2 regions of the Flavihumibacter sp. genome follow, and region 2 is predicted to be linked to the other one. Evidence: riboswitches for the same ligand, from Rfam matches in the RefSeq annotation. Region 2 holds a riboswitch; the other holds the start of a gene.
What was found. Region 2 has a riboswitch for thiamine pyrophosphate ahead of V6M43_RS14525 (TonB-dependent receptor). Riboswitches for the same ligand answer to the same signal wherever they lie in the genome.

Region 1: linked by a shared signal. The riboswitch ahead of V6M43_RS16225 (PSD1 and planctomycete cytochrome C domain-containing protein) and the one ahead of V6M43_RS14525 (TonB-dependent receptor) in region 2 are both predicted to bind thiamine pyrophosphate.

What each region holds. Positions count from the first base shown of each region.
Region 1 covers NZ_JAKFDQ010000016.1:316,754-320,841, reverse strand. The annotation lists gene V6M43_RS16230 (DUF1501 domain-containing protein) at 1-938, opposite strand, end outside; gene V6M43_RS16225 (PSD1 and planctomycete cytochrome C domain-containing protein) at 941-3,262, opposite strand; gene V6M43_RS16220 (hypothetical protein) at 3,389-3,511, shown strand; TPP riboswitch at 3,631-3,728, opposite strand; gene V6M43_RS16215 (DoxX family protein) at 3,817-4,088, opposite strand, start outside.
Region 2 covers NZ_JAKFDQ010000011.1:95,762-99,849, forward strand. The annotation lists gene V6M43_RS14505 (sensor histidine kinase) at 1-187, shown strand, start outside; tRNA gene V6M43_RS14510 (tRNA-Met) at 222-293, opposite strand; gene V6M43_RS14515 (head GIN domain-containing protein) at 405-1,118, opposite strand; gene V6M43_RS14520 (head GIN domain-containing protein) at 1,138-1,857, opposite strand; TPP riboswitch at 1,955-2,064, shown strand; gene V6M43_RS14525 (TonB-dependent receptor) at 2,128-4,088, shown strand, end outside.

The DNA of each region.
Region 1 (4,088 bases), on a different contig from region 2:
CCTGGCACCAGGCATTCAGGGCCGTATAATTTTATAATGGATTCGGGTTCGTTACTGATGTCAGTTACCTCAGGTACCGCAGTTTGCATGCGATAGGCCATTTCATACTGCTGGATCTTAGCATTGATTTCGGGATCACCAAATTCCTTCAAACCTTGCTCGTTCAGTGCTTCCAGTTGGTCGAGCATATTACGTCGGTCGGCACGGGTAACAGAGGCATGATCATTCAGGTAAAGAACCGGGTTTTCTCCACTGCTGAACTGAACACCCTGGTGAACGGAGTCCAGAAACCCATTGGTCCATAGCTTTGAATATACACCCTGACCATTTCCTTTTCCTTTTGATAATAAAACGCAGAAGGCAGGCAGGTTTTTGTTTTCACTACCCAGTCCATAACTAAGCCATGAGCCCATACTAGGCCTGTTTCCAACCTGTGCACCTGTCTGGAAAAAGGTGAGTGCGGGATCATGGTTGATAGCTTCCGTGTACATGCTTTTAATGATACAGAGTTCATCTGCAATACCGGCTGTATATGGAAGCAGTTCACTGATCCATGCCTTTGATTCACCGTATTGTGCGAAATCGAAAAGTGAACCGGCCAATGGGAATTTAGTCTGCTCAGCTGTCATTCCGGTGAGCCTTTGCCCCATGCGGATCGACTCAGGAAGATCCTGTCCGAATTTCTCTCTCAGCATGGGTTTGTAATCAAATAATTCAAGTTGGGAGGGCGCACCATTCTGAAAGAGGTAAATAATCCTTTTTGCTTTAGGGGCAAAATGTGGTAACTGTTCCAGTATGGCTTCTTCATTGGCCTTTCCACTGAAAAGGTCGGGTATCAGTAAAGAACCAAGTGCAGCGCTTCCTATGCCCAGGCTTAGCCTGGAAAGAAACCGGCGCCGGTTCATCTGGAGTCTGTATTCCAATGCTTGTTTGGCCATCATCAGGTTTTTACAATGGATTCCTCCATGTTATAAATGAGGTGAATAGTCTTCATCAAAGCAGCCTGCAGGTTGCTATCCAGATCAGGATTATGTTTATACTCTCCAACTGCGAGGGTTTCTTTTGCAGCCAGTTTCTTTGACCGGAACAAGGCAAGTTGTTCATCATAATATTTCAGAAGGATAGCTAACTCCTTTTTAGTGGCTTTCCTGCAAACAATTCTCCGGAAGGCATTTTGAATGTTCGTTTGTGCATTAGTGTCAGACTCCAGTAATCGCTGTGCAAAAACCCTTGATGCCTCAAGAATCATTGGATCATTTAGCATGGCAAGGGCCTGTAAAGGGGTATTTGTTTGCAGTCGCTTCACTTCACACTGATCACGGTTACTTGCATCAAATAACATAAGCGAAGGAGGAGGTACTGTCAGTTTAATAAATGTGTACATCCCTCTTCTGTATAGCGCATCACCTTTATCTTGTTTATATGTAGCCAGTTCACCGCGGCCTGAAGTAGCTGTTTCCCATAGCCCGTCGGGCTGGTAAGGTTTAACACTTGGTCCTCCGATATCAGGAACAAGCAGTCCACTACTGGCAAGCACCATATCACGAACCCATTCTGCCTTCAACCTATTGCGGGGGGCGTGGGAAAGAAAAACGTTTTCCGGGTCGAGGTCAAGACTTTTCTTTGAGATCTTTGCTGATTGCTGGTAGGTGGCAGACATCACAAGTTGTTTTACCAGCCGTTTAATATTCCATCCATTTTCCATGAAATCAACGGCCAGCCAATCGAGTAATTCGGGATGAGAGGGAAGTTCGCCCTGCATGCCAAAGTCACCTGATGTTTTCACCAATCCCCTTCCAAAAAACTCCTGCCAAAGTTGATTTACAAACACCCGGGCAGTAAGTGGATTCTGCTTACTCACGGTCCAGTTGGCCAATCCAATCCGGTTTTTTGGGAGTGATAAGGTATCATATTTCATTACGGATTGCAGGCCAATGGGAGATACTTCTTCACCCGGCTGGTCATAGGCACCGCGGTTTAAAAGATAGGTCTTACGTAAAGTGTCACGTTCACCCATAACTGATACCATTAACTGGCCGGTATCTTTCTTATTGATAAACTTCATCATGTTACGGACATCATCATCCGAAATAGTCAGGATGGGCTTCTTGGCAGGTTTTGACACCAGGATATCGCCTTCAAAACCAAGTTCCTTTGTATTGTTGAAAAAAGCGTAGATGCTGAAATAATCCTTCTGCGAAATGGGGTCGTATTTATGATCATGGCATTGCGCACATTCAATGGTAAGTCCAAGTATTGCCTTACCATATGTTTTAGTTTTATCGATCACATATTCAACCCTGTATTCTTCGGGTATAACTCCCCCCTCTTCGGTGTATTTATGGTTTCGGAAAAATGCGGTTGCCAGCACCTGTTCTTTTGTAGCATCTGGCAGCATATCTCCTGCAAGTTGCCAGGTAACGAACTGATCATAGGGCATATTGCTGTTGAAAGAATGTATCAACCAGTCGCGCCATGCCCATTGCGTTCGGATATTATCATCCTGGTATCCATAGCTATCAGCATATCGTGCGAGATCAAGCCAGTGCAGGGCCATCTTTTCACCATACTGGGGAAGGTCCAGTAACTTATCTACCATATTGGTATATGCATCAGGATCCTCATCTACCAGGAAACTGTTCATCAGTTCTTCCGATGGTGGCAACCCTGTAAGGTCAAAAGCAAGGCGCTTTAATAATCGTTCCTTATCGGCGGGTGGATTTGGTTCAAGTCCTTTTTCCTTTAACCTGGCCCGGATAAAATAATCGATCTCATTGTTGAGCCCTTCTTTGGTTTTGAACAAAGGAAGAGGTGATTTCTGAGGCAGTACAAAAGCCCAGTGCTTTTCATACTTAGCCCCTTGTTGTATCCATTTCCTGAAAAGCTCTACCTGGTAAGGAGTTAGTGAGCCAAGATGAGATTCGGGGGTAGGCATCTGGTAGTCGGGATCCTGCGAACTAATACGCCGCAACAGTTCGGATTCATCAGGCTTTCCCGGAACGATGGCAAATGATCCTTTTGTTTCTTTTAGTGGTGCGTAGGCGGAATCAGGGATATCCAATCGCAATCCCGCTTCTATTGTATTACCATCCGGACCATGACACTTAAAGCATTTGTCAGAAAGGATGGGGCGAATATCAAAATTATAACTGATGGTTTCCGGAAGTTCAAAAGATTCTTCGCGGCTATCACTTGAACAGCCAAATTGTAAACAGGCAAGCAAACCTGCCATGCAAAATGCAATCAGTTGGTATTTCCTCATATGGCTCCTTAAGCAGTGGCTTAAAGTTAACTTCCATGACCTATTTCTGAAACTTATTTTTTATTAGATGGCACAATTATTTTAACACATTCTCAATAATTCAGATAAAAATCTTAAACTTTAGGTATGCAAAATTGGTTAAAATCACTCATCGCGGGCTACGGGGCTTATAAATGGGGAGGCGGATGTTTGGGAACCATAGTGGTCTTTCTGATCATTTACTGGTTATTGGGAGCAACCGGCTGCTAACATGATTAACAAGTAATTCAGGTCATCTGCATACAACGCAGGTGACTTTTTTATTTATAGGTTATTCTGTAATTAATGGAGATTGTATAAAATGATAAAGCACCGGGGTAAGCCGGCGCCTTATCTGTTCACTGCTTCCCTTCGCAAGCATTACCTTGATCAGGTGGTGGGAGTATAATTCTCAGGTTTGAAATGTGAACCACCTCCTGCAGTGATTGTACTTATAATACTTCTAATTTCATGCCAGTATAACCTTCGCTGTAAATAAGTAATCCACCTTCATTAAAAGTGGAAAATATTCCCCTTCAGCGTTCCTTTTCTTTCCCGGTTATGGTTTCCAAAGTGTACTTGCCATTTCCTGTTATCAGAAAATAAAACAGGAGCATTAGTACTATTAGGGACACGATTAATTCAGGAAATGGCCGAAAGAGATCTTTGTTCCAGTTAACAAATATAATAGCACCAAGCAGTATTGGTATCTGAATAAGGCAGGCGATTCGTGTATACATTCCAAAGATTAGCAGTATACCTCCTAATAGATGGGCAACAAAAATATAGTGTCCCAGAACTATAAGGG
Region 2 (4,088 bases):
AACCTCAGCAAAACAATTGGTGATCAACAATAACCTCCAGCGTAAGCTAAAAATGGAAACTTCTACGAAAATTGGTCTTCAGAACATTCGATCTAAGTATAAATTGCTTCGGCACGATGGTTTCCAGGTAATTGAAGGGCAAAAGAATTTTATGGTAGTACTACCCCTGGTTTGGGAGGGGGCATAAAAAAAGCAGCTGATTTAAAGCTGCTTTTTCTTTGTTGCGAAGGGAGGGATCGAACCTCCGACCTTCGGGTTATGAGCCCGACGAGCTACCGCTGCTCTACTTCGCGATTTGGATTGCAAATGTACAGCGCAATAGTTTTCCCGCCAAATAATATTGAAATATATTTTTTGTGAAAGCTTAAGAAATTCAATTATGTATTTGCCGGTCTCGGTCTATGTTAGTCCTTCTTTGTAACTTTTGCGTTTCCGCTTGATCTCATATCGCGGATAACGCCTGTACCTTTAAAATCGATCTTGCTCACTCCACCCGCACTCACGGTGAGTTCTTTATTAACAGTGATCTCCATTTTTGAAGCACCATCTGCATCTACTTCGCAAAAATCAGTAATGAGTCCATAAGAATTGAACTTACTTGCTCCATCGAGTTTTACTGACAATGAGCCTGCCCTACCTTTTAGCCTGCTATCACTTGCGCCATCAAGTACCATTTCTAATTCGCTAACATTCAGTTCTCCGTTGATATCGCTTGCCCCGTCCATTTTAATGCTCATTTTCTCACCTTTAATTACTCCCATCAACTCTACGTCACAGGCCCCGTCAGCATTTATCATTTCCAGTTGCCGAACAGAAACATATGCTTTTAGTTTCTGGTTCCCAGTCCATTTCCATCCATTACCATTAAATCCAATCTTCAGAATACCATTTTCCACCTTAGTGATTATCCGATCTCGTTGATTTGCGCTGGAAGCACTTACGGCAACGGCATCTTCATCTCCCTGGGTAATATATACATCAAAATTAGTATCCGCTTTTATGCCCTTGAAGCTACTTACTGTACGAATCTGGGCATTAGGATCATTTATGATGAATTTCTGTGCTTTCACCGCCAATGAGGCAAATGTTACAAGCAGCGAAAGAAATAATGTTTTCATGATAGTGTTTTAGGCTTAATTAACTTTTAGATTTTACACTTCCACCACTTGAAGTACTCACTTTCCTGATAGTTCCAGTTCCTTTGTAGTTTACCAATCCGCCACTACTAGCCTCGGCACTGAGTTCTTTAGATACATTTACATGAATAAGTGCACCACTGCTGGCATCAGCTGAACAATTCAAGCTGGAAATATCATATCCCTTAAAAATTGCACCGCTACTGGCTTCAACACTGAGTTGGTCAACAGTACCCTTTAATTCAGTTATTGCACCGCTGCTGTTATCTGAACTAATACTTTTTGCCTTAAATTCTGCATTGATTATTGCTCCCGAACTGGCATCAAGCTCGAGCTTATCAACTGTAATGGCACTTCCCGTTTTGACCATTGAGCCGGATGATGCGCTCAAACTTTCTAATTCACGGAGAGAAACATAGGCCTTGAATTTTACATTCCTGCGCCATTTCCAGTCCAGCCCCTTATTATCTATCCCTATTTTAAGCACGCCATTTTCAACCACGGTGGTAATCCGATCGGTATAATCGGGATTACTGCTACTCACCGCAACTGCATCTTTATCACCCTGTTGCAATAATAATTCGATGCCTGCTGACACCTTAACTCCCTTAAAACCACTCACATTTCTTGTGCGGGCATTACTATCCTTAACAGTAGTTGTTTGCGCCCACGCACCTGCTGCAGCCATAACCATGAAAGCCATCAATATTATCTTCTTCATAAAAAGGTATTTTGAGTGAGACGGACCACAATTCCAAAAAGTTACAGCTCATTTAAAAAAAATGACCTTAATTTCGCTTCGGTTACAATCGTAATCAACAGATTCCTCGGGGTGCTCCCGGCTGAGTAATACTTGCCGGATGCTGAGATAATACCCGTAGAACCTGGACAGGGTAATGCCTGCGCAGGGAAGGTGGTTCAAATCTATTCATTCCTCCTTTTGCTTTCGCAGCATTTCTCTCAAATCATTTTTTCAAACTAATTATTTCAAATGAAAAAATTGCTTTTGGGGATTTGCGCTTTATTGTCAGTTCTCCCCTTGCTGGCCCAACAACGCCGGCTTACAGTTATTGATGCACAGAGTAAACAACCTCTTACAGGGGTAACAATTGAATTACCGAACGGCAATACCGTGATGACGGATGTTGATGGTAATGCAATAATTCCCACAAATTCAACTTTCACAGTGCTTAGTAGTATTGGTTTCCGTACTACTAAAATTACCATTGATAAAGATGTTGATACTGTTTTAATGGAAAGGCACAATCTATTCTTACAGCCTGTTGAGGTAAGGGCGGTGAGGGCCGGAGACAGGAGTCCATTTGCCCACACCAACATTTCAGGGAGAGAACTTTCAAAGCAGAACCTGGGTCAGGACCTCCCCTTCTTACTAAACCAAACCCCATCTGTGGTGGTAAGTTCAGATGCAGGAAATGGCGTGGGTTATACGGGGATCAGGATCAGGGGGAGCGATGCCACCAGGATCAATATGACACTCAATGGTATTCCTTATAACGATGCCGAAAGCCAGGGGTTGTTTCTGGTGAACCTGCCTGATTTTGCTTCCTCAGTGAGCAGCATTCAAATTCAGCGGGGTGTGGGAACATCCAGTAATGGAGCAGGGGCATTTGGTGCCAGTATAAATATAAGCACCAATGAATTCAATGAAGAAGCCTATGCTGAAATTAATAATAGTTATGGGTCGTTCAATACGTGGAAAAATACTGTTAAGGCGGGCAGTGGACTAATAAGTGATCATTTCACTATTGACGCACGCCTTTCACGGATAACAAGTGATGGCTATATTGACAGGGCAAGCTCCAACCTTTCATCCTTTTATGTTTCAGGAGCTTATCTTAACGACAAGTCGAGTATTCGTTTCAATGTGTTTTCAGGTAAAGAAAAAACCTATCAGGCCTGGAATGGCCTTCCACAGGCAGAGGCCAAAACCAACCGCACCTTCAATAGTGCAGGCACTGAAAAGCCGGGAGAACCTTATGACAATGAAACAGACAATTACCAACAGGATCATTATCAACTATTCTTTAACCATGCTTTTTCAGAAAAGTTATCCCTCAACCTCGCAACTTTTCTTACGCGCGGGAGAGGATACTACGAACAATATAAAGCGGAAGAATCATACAATGATTATGGGTTAGAGAATCCGGTTGTAGGCGGAATAGAACTGGAAACAACAGACCTGGTACGTCAACTTTGGCTCGACAATCATTTCTATGGAGCAACTTATTCTCTGCAGTACAAACATAAATTAACCCAACTTACTTTCGGCGGCGCTTATACGAAGTACGATGGCAACCATTTCGGCAAAGTGATTTGGGCAACTAATGCAATAAGTAAAGATCATAGGTGGTATGACAATGATGCCTTGAAAAAGGATTTTAATTTTTTTGGGAAATGGCAGCAAAAACTTGGAACAAACTGGCTTAGCTTTCTGGATTTGCAATACCGCAATGTGAGTTATGATATAACCGGTTTTCGCAACAATCCGGGAATAACCACTGCCACTAAATATAATTTCTTCAATCCGAAAGCCGGGATAAGTTATTCCAGAAATAAGTGGAATGTTTTTGCCTCCTATTCTGTTGGCAACAAGGAGCCAAACCGTGACGACTTTGAAGCGGGTGAAGAACAACAACCTCAAAGAGAACAACTACATGATATTGAAGTTGGACTTGAACGAAAGAATGGCAATCATTCATTTGGTGCTAATCTATATTATATGATTTACAGGAACCAATTGGTACTTACCGGAAAAATAAATGATGTGGGTGCCTACACGAGATCCAATATTGATCGAAGCTATAGGGTTGGAATTGAACTACAGGGCGCCACAAGACCCGCCAGCTGGCTCCATTTGATTGGCAATCTTACTTTGAGTGAAAACAAAGTGATCGGATTCACTGAGTATATTGATGATTATGATGAGGGTAT